Regions from separate parts of the Sodalis sp. RH24 genome, predicted to be linked through region 3. Evidence: predicted binding sites of a transcription regulator. Region 3 holds the regulator's gene; each other region holds the start of a gene.
The links. The regulator Fur, encoded in region 3, represses iron uptake genes when iron is present. The targets are predictions, from matches to a motif close to ATAATAATGAGAACNACTATCAA.

Region 1 (4,336 bases), 820 kb from region 3:
TTGCTGACGGTGATAATTTGCGCCGCGCTGACCGCCTGGGCGGTAAAGGCTAACAGCAATAACGCGATACTCCGGGTTTTCATGTTTTATCCTACTATTGGACCTGACGCCTGGGCGGCGCCAGGATGTGATCAGGGTTCAAGCGTGGCGAAAATACTCACCAAAATCAGTACCAGATTACCAAGAATCATCTCCGCAAGCGTCAGCAAGGTCAAGATACGAATAGCCGCGGGATGGTGGCGCGCCATGGCGGGAACCACGGCATAACGATTGGTTACCGCCAGGATCACCATCACCGCCACCACGGCTATTTTTATCAGCAGCAGCCGCTGGTACGGCGCCGACCCATCGAGCGGCCAATGGCCCAGAACCAGCGCGGTATTGACGATACCGGTGAAAATGACCAGCGCCACCGCAGCATGTCCGCTGCGCGAAAAACGAATCAGCGCGCGCAGCGCGTCCGGACGCGCCGTCTCGCGTAGCAGCGGCAGACAAAACAGCAGCGGCAGCAGCCCGCCCAGCCACCAGGCGGCGGAAAACAGATGCGCCATTTGATTGAGCCGCTGCATGACGCCGCGCAGTCCCTCGCTCATCGCCGTGTGGCCCACCAGCGCCAGGCTTGCCAGCAGGCCGGCCATGGCGGCGAGCAATGCCCGCTGCCTGATGGCGGTCATCGGCCCATGGCCCGCGGCCAACACCGCCGCCAGCGCGATAGCCATATGCCACAGCCAGACAGTGCCGAAGGCAGTGCCGAGCACCGCCGCCCAGATGGCGGGGGAAAGGGTTTGCGTCCAGCCGTCCCCCATTTGCCCGGCTTGCAACCCCAGCAGGACAACCGCCGACGCCAGGGCGACCCAGGCCAGAACGCGCAAGGGCGCGCCCAGGGATGCGCGCAGGCCGGCGCGCAGTGCGGGCGGCGCCAGGTACTCGCAAAACAGGGCGGTACCGAACGCCTGCATCACCGCCGCGATATGGAGATAGCGGCAGGCGGAATAGCACTCCGCCAGGCTTAGCATCTATTTAACGCTGAATTGATAATTGCCTTGGGTTTTATGACTGTCCACCGATACCACATGCCATTGCACTTGATACTCGCCGGCGGCCAGGGGCTTTTCAATGGGCACGATGACCTGCTTAGGGTTGGCGGGGTCGACCTTGATGGCGCCGGTGGGGATGACGGTGTTGCCGGGGCCGGTTAGCGTCAGGCCGCTGAAGCCAGGCTCGATGCCCTCGCTGAAGGTGAGCGTTAACGCCTGCGGCGCGGCGGTCATGGTGGCGTTGGCCGCCGGATATTGCGTTTTCAGGTGCGCATGCGCCTGGGCCTGTTGCGATCCCAACAAAGTCAGGGCAGTGACTAACAGCGTCAACAGGGGCGCGGTAAAAGGTTGGCTTGACATCGATGTCGTTTCCTAAGACTGAACGGGTATCCTGTCGGTTAAACCGACGCTTGGCGGTCCACCGCGGGAGCATTGCCGGTTATTCGTTTATTCTTGGGAAACAAAAAACCCGGCGCTGCTACCGGTTTGCCTGGACGCAAACTGATGATAACGGCAGCCGGGGCTGAAGTCGAGCAAACCACTGTCCGCGCGGGGATTTACATCGGCGCGGCCGTATTGTCGCCACCGTTCATTTTTTTCAAATCCTGATCGATAAAGAACAGTCCGCTGTTATTGGTATCCACCAGCGCCAGCTTGTCGAGGATGGATTTAAACAATTTTTCTTCTTCGTGCTGTTCGGAGACGTACCACTGCAGGAAGTTAAACGTCGAATAGTCCTGGGAGATCATCGCCGCATGGACCAGTTCGTTGATTTTCACCGTGATCATCTGCTCATGTTCATAGGTGCGCTTAAACAGCTCGGCCAATGAGGTAAAACCGGTTGGCGGCGCCTCGATTGCGCCCAGCACCGGCATGGTGCCGGTATCGTTGAGATAGTCGAACAGGCGGCGCATATGGTCCATCTCTTCCAGAGATTGGGTCTTGAGAAAGGCCGATGCGCCTTCGTAGCCCTTATCACTGCACCAGGCGCTCATTTGCAGATAAAGATTGGCGGAAAAAAATTCCAGATTGAGTTGCTCGTTAAGCTTTATTGCCATTTCTTGTTTTAGCATGGGCAGGCTTCCTTATGATGATTACGCCAATACGAATATAAACATTATGCCCAAATGCTAACAAAAATTACACTATAATTTAACCAATGAGTAATTTAATATTTTTTATGTATTAAATTCATAAGTTTATATATTTTTATAATGAGATTTTTTCTATAAAATCATTATTTATTAATGGTAGTGATAGGTATTCTTATTTGTATTATGAATACGCCAGGCCATTATTTCGGACAATGATAGCCATATTATTGCGTCGGCTGTTAATACAAACGATTATTATTTGTATCGCTGTCCCGCCGACCCTTGCGTTTTGCCGCGCAGTACCTTATTTTTAGCAGCATTGACCTTACAAGCGGCAGGAGGCGGTATGCAATATAATCTGGCCACACTGGGCAGCGAGGCGATGGACAAGATCAATGTCGATCTGGCCGCGTCCGGCGTGGCGTTCAAGGAGCGGTACAATATGCCGGTGGTCGCCGAGCATGTGGAACGGGAACAGCCGGAGCCTTTGCGCGCTTATTTTCGCGAACGGGTGGCCTTTTATCGCCAGGCGTCGCTGAATTTTTCCCGTTTGCCATATGAGCCACGAAAATAATTCGCCAATGGCCTATACTGGACTGGCAATGCCCCGGCACGTACCTGAACCAACGGCCGGAAGGCAAGCAGGCGCCGCGCGCCACGCCCGCGGTGCATGGCTTGCCGGCCCGCGCGGCGCTGTCCGCCGTGCGGCAAAATAGCACAAAATGACTTGATTATCAGTGCCAACAGGCAGTTAATCATTTCTACATTTCCGGTTCTTTTACAGAGAGGTAAATATGAGTAAGGGAATGGATCGTAAGAAAGACACCAAAAAGAAACCGCTGAAATCGCCGGAAGAAAAACGCGCCGACAAGCGTAACAGAAAGACCCAGCCTGATATCGTGTAAGGCTAACCCATATTAAACCCGCATCTGATGCGGGTTTTTTGTCGGCGCTATTCAGGGCATAATGGCTTTTTTATTTAGCCTTGGACAGGTAACGTCATGTCTTTTCGTGTTATCGATACCGAAACCTGCGGACTGGACGGCGGCGTCGTGGAAGTCGCCTCGGTGGACGTCGTTGACGGCCGGTTATGCAATGCCATGAGCGATCTGATCAACCCCGACCGGCCCATCGGCTACGAGGCCATGGCCATCCACCATATCACCGAAGCCATGGTCGAGGATAAGCCGCGTATCGCCAAGGTGATTGGCCGCTATCACGGCAGCCCGTATTACGTGGCGCATAACGCCGCATTCGACCGGCGCATGTTGCCGGAAATGCATGGTCAATGGATCTGCACGGTCAAGCTTGCGCGCAAGCTCTACCCTGGTTTGAAATACAGCAACCAGTACCTGCGCTATGCGCTGGGTCTCGAGGTCGCCGTGCCGGAGGGTCTCTATCCCCATCGCGCCCTGTATGATTGTTACGTCACCGCGGCCCTGCTGGTGAAAATCATCGGGGATTCCGGCTGGAGCGCCGAGCAAATGGCGGCCTTAAGCAATGAAACCACCCTGCTTACGACGTTAAAGTTCGGCAAATACCGGGGCCAGCCGATGGAACGGATCGCGCGCGAGGACCCCGGCTATTTGAAATGGATGCTCAACAACCTCAAGGACCTGTCGGCGGATATGCGTTACAGCATTAACCATTACCTGAAGCAGTCCTCAGACGCAGCGCATCAATAAATGAAATGCGCCGCCTGAGAGGCTTTCGCCGCCGTTTTATGCCGCCGGCGGCGCCTTGTCCGTCAGGGACAGGATAAAGGTATACTCCATGGCAATACCTTCGTAGCCTTTGAAACGCCCGGATTTGCCGCCGTGGCCGGAGTCCATGTCGGTACACAGCAGCAGCAGATTGTCGTTGGTCTTCACCGCCCGGAGTTTCGCCACCCATTTGGCCGGCTCCCAATACTGCACCTGGGAGTCATGTAAACCGGTGGTGACCAGCAGATGCGGGTAAGGCTGGGCGCTGACCCGATCATAGGGACTGTAGCGCTTGATATAGTCGTAGTAGTCTTTTTCCTGCGGATTGCCCCACTCGTCATATTCTCCGGTGGTCAGCGGTATGCTGTCATCAAGCATGGTGGTCACGACATCCACGAAGGGCACCTGGGCCACCACGCCTTTAAACAGATCCGGCGCCATATTGATCACCGCGCCCATCAGCAGGCCACCGGCGCTGCCGCCCATGGCAAAGGCTTGTTTT
Region 2 (4,336 bases), 930 kb from region 3:
CGGCAAAGGCAAACCACAGGTAGCGATCGATGGAGGCGGCGCCGAAAAAGGTGATGCCCAGCACCACGGCGAACCCCGCGCCGGCGTTGACGCCAAGAATGCCGGGGTCGGCCAGCGGATTGCGGGTCAGGGTTTGCATCAGGGCGCCGGACAGCCCCAGGGCGATGCCCGCAAGCAACCCGGCCAGCGTGCGCGGCAGGCGGCTCTCGAGGATAATAATACAATCCGGGCTGCGGCAGGCGCCGGTCAGCGCGGGCAATACCTGGTCGGCGGGAATGGTTTTGGCGCCGATAAACAGGCTCGCCGCCATCAATAATGCCAACAGCACGCCGCTTAACAGCAATCCGTAATAATGGCGCATAAAAGGCTAAACCATAAATTATATGATAATGATATTTATTATCGTTATTACTCGCAATAACTTATGATAGCATGACTGCTTCCCTGATTGCAGCGCCCAGTGGCGTCGAATTCCCCGGATAGTTAGCGTCTTATGCAAAAACCCTCGTATTTACTCGATATCAGCCTGCTGAAAACCCACCCCGCCTTCCGGGCGGTTTTTATCGCGCGGTTTTTGTCCATCCTGGCGCTCGGCATGCTGGCGGTGGCGGTGCCGGTGCAGATACAGGCCATGACGGGGTCCACCCTGCAGGTCGGGCTGGCGGTGACGCTGGCGGGCGGCGGTATGTTCGTCGGCCTGCTGGCCGGCGGGGTGATGGCGGATCGCCGCGAGCGGCGCGGGCTTATCCTGTTTGCCCGCGCAACCTGCGGGGTGGGGTTTATCGGCCTGTGCCTTAACGCGCTGCTGCCGGTACCGTCCCTGTTCGCGATTTATCTGCTGGCGGTGTGGGATGGTTTTTTTGGCGCGGTGGGGGTGACGGCGCTGCTGGCCGCCACGCCGTCGCTGGTCGGGCGGGAAAATGTCATGCAGGCGGGCGCCATCAGCATGCTGACCGTGCGCTTCGGCGCCATTTTATCACCGGCGGCGGGCGGCCTGGTCATCGCCTCCGGCGGGGTGGCCTGGAACTACGGGCTGGCGGCGCTCGGCACGCTGCTGACGCTGTTGCCGCTGCTGCGCCTGCCCAGGCTGGCGCCGCCTCCCCAGCCCCGGGAACACCCGTTACACGCGCTGGCCGGCGGCATGGCCTATCTGTTTCGTCATAAAACCATCGGCCTGGTGGCGCTGATCGGCGCATTGCTGACCATGGCAAGCGCGGTACGGGTGCTTTACCCGGCGCTGGCGATAAGCTGGCATATCAACGCCGCCCGGCTGGGGTTGATGTACGCGGCGGTGCCCCTGGGCGCGGCGATAGGCGCGTTTACCAGCGGCCGCGTCGCCGCCACGGCGCGGCCGGGAAGAATGCTGTTGCTTACCGCCGTCATGGCGTTTATCTGCGTCGCGGCATGCAGCCTGATGCCGTTCTACGCGCTGGCGCTGCTGTGTCTGGCGGGCTTTGGTTATTTCAGCGCCATCAACTCGCTGCTGCAATATGCATTGATACAACAGCTGACGCCGGATCATCTGCTGGGCCGCATCAACGGCCTGTGGACCGCGCAGAACGTCACCGGCGACGCGCTGGGGGCGCTGGTATTGGGGGGATTGGGCACCCTGATGCCGCCGGGGCTGGCCGCCGCGGCGTTCGGCCTGGCGGCGGCCCTGGCGGGGCTACTGCCGGCGCTGGCGCTGCGGGGCCTGCGCGCCGTGGATATGGCGCGGCATCGGGATCAGGGCCGGCCGGCGGATGAAATCCCGCCCGCCGGCCGCAGTGAGCCATAACCGCCATGAATCCCCGCCCGGCCGGGAATGGCCGCGGCATGACGCGGTTAGCCACGCGGCAGGACGGGGAAAGATCACGGCTTGGCGAACAGCTGTTCCAGGCGGGCCAGCACATTGCTGGCGCTGTAGTAATCAAGGCGGAAGGTGTCGTTGCCAAGGGCGTAGACCCGGCGGTTTTGCACCGCCGGCAGATGCGCCAGGAACGGATTGGCCAAGAGCAACCGGGCGCTGGCGTCATCGCCGGCAAACAGCAGGAAGGCTTGCCCGTTCAGGCCGGCGGCCAGGTTTTCGCCGGACAGCTGGACGATGTCCTTGCGCACGCCCATGCTTCGGCCGCCGACGGGGGGGGCGGGCGGTTCGGCCAGCGTAAAGCCCAGCTGGCGCAGCAGCTGGCCCTGCGGCGAATCGGCGGTCCACAGGTTGGCGGCTTTGCCGTCCGGCTGGTATACCAGGGCGGATACCGGCTGCGGCGGCAGCGCCAGATGCTGTTTCAGCGTCTGCCGGCGGGCGTCGAAGCGGGCGATGACCTCCGCGGCCTGCGCTTCATGGCCGGTGGCTTGTCCCAGCTCCCGGGCCAGGTCCTGCCAGCTTTTATCGTCATAATTGACCACCAGGGTCGGCGCCAGCGGTGACAACTGATCGTAAAGGCGCAGGGCCGAATCGCCGCCGGTGGCGGCGATAATAATCAAATCGGGATTCTGGCCGGCGATGGCCTCGGCATCCGGTTCGCCGATGTACAGGCGTTTGACGCCGCGCTGCCGGGCGACATCGCTCCATTGGCGAAAAAAGCCCTGCTCGTCCGCGACCCGGTTATTCGGCGTGGTGGCGCCGCTGGCTATCACCGGCGCCCCGATGGCCAATAGCGAGCCGGTAAGGGTGACGCTTGTGGATACGATGCGCTGCGGCATGTGATCCAGGGTAATGGCGCCATGCGCGCCCGCCACCTGCCGCGGCCAGCCGTTTTCAGCGGCGCGCGGGGACGCGGCCGCCAGCAGTAAGGGCAGGGCCATCAGGGCGAGCCAATTGCAGGCGGATCGGCGCCGGGACAATAGAGTGATCATGTCTGGTATTCCTGGGGTAGGGGCTGGTTTTGTCCGCCTTATGATGACAAAAAACGGGCAATCAAATCCACCCTTGCGCGGGTGAGGCAGTGTTTACGTTCATTGACACGGCAGATTCTACGACGTAGTTTATGTGCTATCAATACAAATGATAATTATTATTATTGTGTTTATCATTTGATAATAGCGGAGATCGTCACGTGGAATTTTCATTGTTTCGACAGACAACACCAGGCGACGCGGATGCCATTATAAACGGATTTTTTTTCATGTCGCCTTATCGCAGCTTCGTTACCCAGGGTCGTTTCTGCGCCATCAGCGCGCCCGCGGGCAGGGGTGATCAGCCCGATGGCGTGTTTCAGCGGGAGCTGCGCCACGCCTTCCGGCGCGCCAGAAACGCCGGCATTGAACGGCCGCTGGTGGTGGGGGCCATTCCCTTCGATGCCGACCGGCCCGCGGCGCTGTTTATCCCGCAGCGCAGCCAGGGGTTCGATCGCGAGATGTTTTTGCAAAGCCGGAATGTGCCCGCCGAACCCTTGCCGCAGGTAACCGGCAAAATCGAGCGACCGCCGGAGCGCGACTTTAAACACATGGTGGCGCGGGCGGTGGAGGCCACCGGCCAGCAACGGCTGAGTAAAGTGGTGCTCGCGCGCCTGCTGGATATCACCACCCGGGAACCGGTGAATACCGCGGCCCTGATGCGGCGCATCGCGGCCCAAAATCCCGCCAGTTACAATTTCCATGTTCCCCTCGACAACGGCGCCCTGCTGGGCGCCAGCCCGGAGCTGCTGCTGCGCAAGACCGGCAACCGGTTTTACTCCACGCCGCTGGCGGGTTCCGCCCGGCGCGACGCCGAGCCGGGCCGTGACGCCGCCGCCGGCCGCCAATTGCTGGATTCAGTCAAGGACCGCTATGAGCATCAGCTGGTTATCGACCAGATGCGCGAAGTGCTGGCGCCCTACAGCGCGGGTTTAAACGTGCCGCCCGTACCCGGCCTGGTCAATACGCCCACCCTTTGGCATCTGGCCACCGCCATCGACGGCGAGGTGGCGGACCCCGCCGTCAACGCCCTGGCGCTGGCCTGCCTGTTGCATCCCACGCCCGCGCTGTGCGGCGCCCCCACCGATCGCGCGCGCCGCTTAATCCAGACCCTGGAACCCTTCGACCGCGATCTGTTCGGCGGCATGGTGGGCTGGTGCGACGAGGAGGGCAATGGCGAATGGGTGGTAACCATCCGCTGCGCCAGGGTGGCGGGCAACCAGGTGCGGCTGTTCGCCGGCGCCGGCATCGTGCCCGCCTCCATCCCCGACGCGGAGTGGCGCGAAACCGGCGTCAAGCTCGATACCATGCTGAGCGCGTTCGGATTGCATTAACAGGAGAGATGATGAGCATTGTATTTAACCGTTGGCCGGATGAGTTCGCGGCCCGCTACCGCGCCAGGGGATACTGGCTGGATTTGCCCCTGACCGATATTATCGACCGCCGTAAAGACAGCGGC
Region 3 (4,336 bases):
TTACACTATCGTCTGCAACCTGCCCGGCAGCCGGGTGAAGCACTGCCGGTGATATTGCTGCACGGGCTGTTCGGTAGCCTTGATAACCTGGGCGTGCTGGCCAGGCCGCTTGGGGAACACCACGCCACCCTGCAGATTGATCTGCGCAATCACGGCTTGTCCCCCCATGACCACGATGCCGGTTACGCCGCCATGAGCCGGGACGTGATCGAATTGCTTGATGCGTTGCATATCGACGCCGGTCACCTCATCGGCCATTCCATGGGCGGCAAGGTCGCCATGACCCTCGCCGCCCAGGCGCCCGGCCGCGTTGCGCGGCTGGCGGTTATCGATATGGCGCCGGTGGCCTACCCCACCCGTCACCATGACAACGTCTTCGCCGCGCTCAGGCGCGTCGAGGCGGCGGGCGTCACACAGCGCACGGAGGCGGCGGCGCTCATGCGCCATGACGCCCTTGATGAGGAAACCATCCAGTTTTTGCTGAAATCCTTTCACCAGGGCCGGTGGCGGTTTAACGTCGAGGCGCTGTGGGATAACTATCCGGCGCTTATCGGCTGGCGGGAGTCGGCGCCCTGGCTAGGGCCGGTGCTGTTTATCCGCGGTGAAAAATCGCCCTATCTGGACGACGGTTACCGCCAGGCGATCCAACGCCAGTTCCCCCGGGCGCGGGCGCATGTGGTCGCCGGCGCCGGTCATTGGGTTCATGCGGAAAAACCCGCGGCGCTCATGCGCGCCCTGGCCCGTTTCCTGGAAGAATAGGCCGGGCCGCCGCCGGGATTAGCGCCGGCGAGTTTAATATTGTCGTTTGCTACCGGGCTGGGGTAACATGGCCCGCTGTGTTTTATGGCAGCCCCGGCGTACATAAAACATAACGTTACGGGCGATGCGCGTCCGGCGGCGTAGCCAGCCACGCCGCCGGACGGGGTTTGCCCGCCTGCTTCTTGATGCACAATCCCTTCATGACCTATGGCAAAAGAACAAACGGACCGCACCACCCTGGATTTATTTATCGATGAGCGGCGCCCGGGAAGACCGAAGACCAACCCCCTGTCCCGCGATGAGCAGTTGCGCATCAACAAGCGTAACCAGCTGCGCCGGGATAAAAAGCGCGGCCTGCGCCGGGTGGAGCTGAAAATCAACGCCGAGGCGGTGGATGCGTTAAATGAGCTGGCCTACCGGCAAAACCTGTCGCGCAGCGAGCTGATCGAATTGATTTTACTGGCCGAGCTTGAACGGCAGCAAGGCGCGGATCCGCATCCGGAGTAAACTTGCCGGCCCGGTAAAGCGCCATCCCGTCCAGGGCCCAAGGCCGCGAACGGGGCAAATTTGCGACAAAACCCGGCCGGCGAGTTTCTCCCCGCATAAGGGTCTGCTATGATTGCCGCAGAGCATCGCTGATTCTGTTACGGAACATATCCATAATATTTAAGAGGTTTTCAAATTCATGGCAACTGTAGGCATTTTTTTTGGCAGTGACACCGGCAATACCGAAAATATTGCCAAAATGATTCAGAAGCAACTGGGTGCGGATGTTGCCGAAGTTCATGACATTGCCAAAAGCAGTAAAGAAGACCTGGCGCGGTTCGACACCCTGCTGCTCGGCATCCCGACCTGGTACTACGGCGAAGCGCAATGTGACTGGGATGATTTTTTCCCCACCCTGGAAGAAATAGATTTCTCCGGCAAAAAAGTGGCGCTGTTCGGCTGTGGCGATCAGGAGGATTACGCCGAATATTTCTGTGACGCCATGGGCACCATTCGCGACATTATCGAGCCCAACGGCGCGACCATCGTCGGTCACTGGCCCACCGCCGGCTATCATTTCGAAGCGTCGAAAGGACTGGCGGACGACAATCACTTCATCGGCCTGGCCATTGACGAAGACCGCCAGCCCGAGCTGACCAATGAACGCGTGGACGGCTGGGTGAAGCAAATCAGCGCTGAATTGCAGCTCAGCTAAAGTCAAGCCGTGCGGGAGGGTGCCGTCGCGACGGCGCCCGGCAAGAGAATCGGTTGCCGTCATGGCGTCGGGACGGCGCCGCCAACCTCACTGATAACTAAATCCTTTCAAATTAATAGATACAAGTTTTTAACTTTTATCCACAACGCGGTACAATAGCGCAGCGGTTCCACCCTTTTTAGCAAAATGTTGCAGAATTCGCCCCCTGAAACGGGCTATAGTTGTTAACAAGGCGCGGTTTTCATTTTGGACAGGCAGTCTTATAATGAGACGGCGTCACATTTTTCGGGCCGACCGATGTTATAGGCTAAGTTAGCCTACAATCAGATTATCAAAGTAACAGGACTAAACCCGCATGACTGACAATAATATTGCATTGAAGAAGGCCGGCCTGAAAGTCACCCTTCCCAGACTGAAGATTCTGGAAGTGTTGCAAGATCCGGAATGCCATCACGTCAGTGCGGAAGATCTGTACAAAAAACTGATCGATATGGGTGAGGAAATCGGCCTGGCCACGGTATATCGCGTGCTAAACCAATTTGACGACGCCGGTATCGTAACCCGCCACAATTTTGAAGGCGGCAAATCCGTTTTTGAACTGACGCAACAGTATCATCATGACCACCTGATCTGTCTGGACTGCGGCAAGGTTATCGAATTTCGCGACGAGTTCATCGAAGCGCGCCAGCGTGATATTGCCAAAAGGCACAATATCAAGCTGACCAACCATAGCTTATATCTGTATGGGCATTGTGAAATCGGCAACTGCCGCGAAGACGAAACGCTGCACGATCACGCCGATATGCTCAACGGCGTAAAAGAATAACCGCGGCGCGGTCCGTTTCTCCAAAGCGGCTGTTATCGCGCCGCTTTCTCACCCTGCAACGATTTTTTCAATGAGGCTAAACGCCGCCCGTCCCCTTCCCTGGTAACGTTTCCTTCCCGAAGCGCGTCGACAAGCGTCGTATCCGCCAATCACCGCCGTGCTCACCGCCGGCAAACTCCAGAAAACTTCACAGAAAATAAAAATAAATAAAGAATAAATAGAGGCCCTGGGACGCTATTTTGGGCTAATTTGCGTAATCCATTGAAACGACAGCGTTTTTATTGCGATTTTTTCACCGGGTAAATTATTCTGTGAATCTGATGATAAAGCTATTTTTCGCTGTCAGCAGTAAGCGACAACAAAAGATACATTTTAATTATATGATTTTATTGAATTAATATAGCCAAAAATACCTTCCTGAAATTAACCCGGATCGATGACTCGATTTTTACACAAAAAGTTAATTTATAAATTAATAAAAAACGTGAAGTTCGCAGCAGATTTTAAACTTTCGCCATGGTGATATAGTGACAGGCAATGTTAATCACCAGAGATAGTCCAGATGAATGATGCGGAACTGCAAAACGATATGCCGCGCGGCATAGGCATTGCTCCTTATATTCGTATTAAACAAGAAGGCATGACTGAAAACGAAAGCCGGATAGTGGAGTGGTTTTTATCTCCCGGCAACCTCACCGACGTCTCGGGGATCAAAGAGGTGGCCCTGAGTCTGGGCCTGTCGGAAGCCATGATTGTCAAGGTGTCGAAAATTCTCGGTTTCAGCGGCTTTCGCCAGCTGCGCAGCGCCATCGTCGAGTATTTCGATCATGCCGACCATGATATCACCGCCGAACTCTCGCCCACCGACAGCCCGGAGGATGTGGTCAACAAAGTGTTTAACCTGACCGTACGCACCATTGTCGAAGGCCAGGCGATAGTCGACGCCAACGTCATCCAGCAGGCGGCCCAATGCTTTTTTGCCGGCCATCAGCGCGAGCTGTACGGCGTCGGCGGCTCTAATTCCATTTGCGCGGACGTGCAGCATAAATTCCTGAAAATCGGCTTGCGTTGCAATGCCTACCTGGACGCGCATTTGATGATGATGTCGGCCTCCCTGTTGCAACCGGGCGATGTGGCGTTGGTGGTATCCCATTCGGGCCGCACCAGCGATCTGAAACGGGTGGTGTCGATTGCCAAGGATAATGGGGCCAAGATCATTTGTATTACCCATAGCAGCAATTCCCCCATAGCCCAGCTGGCTGATTTTAATATTTGTTCACCGGCGCCGGAAACGCCGTTATTAGGCAGAAACGCTTCGGCCCGTATTTTGCAGCTTACGCTGCTGGATGCGTTTTATGTCTCGGTAGCGCGGCAGGATATCGAGCTGGCGAATAAAAACCTGGAAAAAACGAGTTCCATTACCAAGTACCTGAAGCGTGATTATAAATAATTCTCTTTTGGAGATAGAATAATGAATAAATTTCTTAAATTGGCCGGTGGCGCCGCCTGTGGACTGATGTTGTCCACCGTGGTCCACGCGGCAGCCGATT

Region 1: ftnA (non-heme ferritin) is a predicted target of Fur. The motif match lies at 2,291-2,313, and genes of this name have one in related genera.
Region 2: ACL2XG_RS13500 (isochorismate synthase) is a predicted target of Fur. The motif match lies at 2,981-3,003, and genes of this name have one in related genera.

Annotation. Positions count from the first base shown of each region.
Region 1 is NZ_CP178729.1:1,202,701-1,207,036, forward strand. It holds gene ACL2XG_RS05525 (YebY family protein) at 1-83, opposite strand, end outside; gene copD (copper homeostasis membrane protein CopD) at 132-1,016, opposite strand; gene yobA (CopC domain-containing protein YobA) at 1,017-1,397, opposite strand; gene ftnA (non-heme ferritin) at 1,595-2,110, opposite strand; gene ACL2XG_RS05545 (DNA polymerase III subunit theta) at 2,478-2,705, shown strand; gene exoX (exodeoxyribonuclease X) at 3,133-3,816, shown strand; gene ACL2XG_RS05555 (S9 family peptidase) at 3,853-4,336, opposite strand, start outside.
Region 2 is NZ_CP178729.1:2,954,466-2,958,801, reverse strand. It holds gene fepD (Fe(3+)-siderophore ABC transporter permease) at 1-361, opposite strand, end outside; gene entS (enterobactin transporter EntS) at 494-1,777, shown strand; gene fepB (Fe2+-enterobactin ABC transporter substrate-binding protein) at 1,852-2,787, opposite strand; gene ACL2XG_RS13500 (isochorismate synthase) at 3,039-4,211, shown strand; gene ACL2XG_RS13495 ((2,3-dihydroxybenzoyl)adenylate synthase) at 4,223-4,336, shown strand, end outside.
Region 3 is NZ_CP178729.1:2,027,316-2,031,651, forward strand. It holds gene ACL2XG_RS09345 (alpha/beta fold hydrolase) at 1-759, shown strand, start outside; gene ybfE (LexA regulated protein) at 967-1,266, shown strand; gene fldA (flavodoxin FldA) at 1,445-1,960, shown strand; gene fur (ferric iron uptake transcriptional regulator) at 2,316-2,786, shown strand; gene alsR (transcriptional repressor AlsR) at 3,349-4,236, shown strand; gene alsB (D-allose transporter substrate-binding protein) at 4,258-4,336, shown strand, end outside.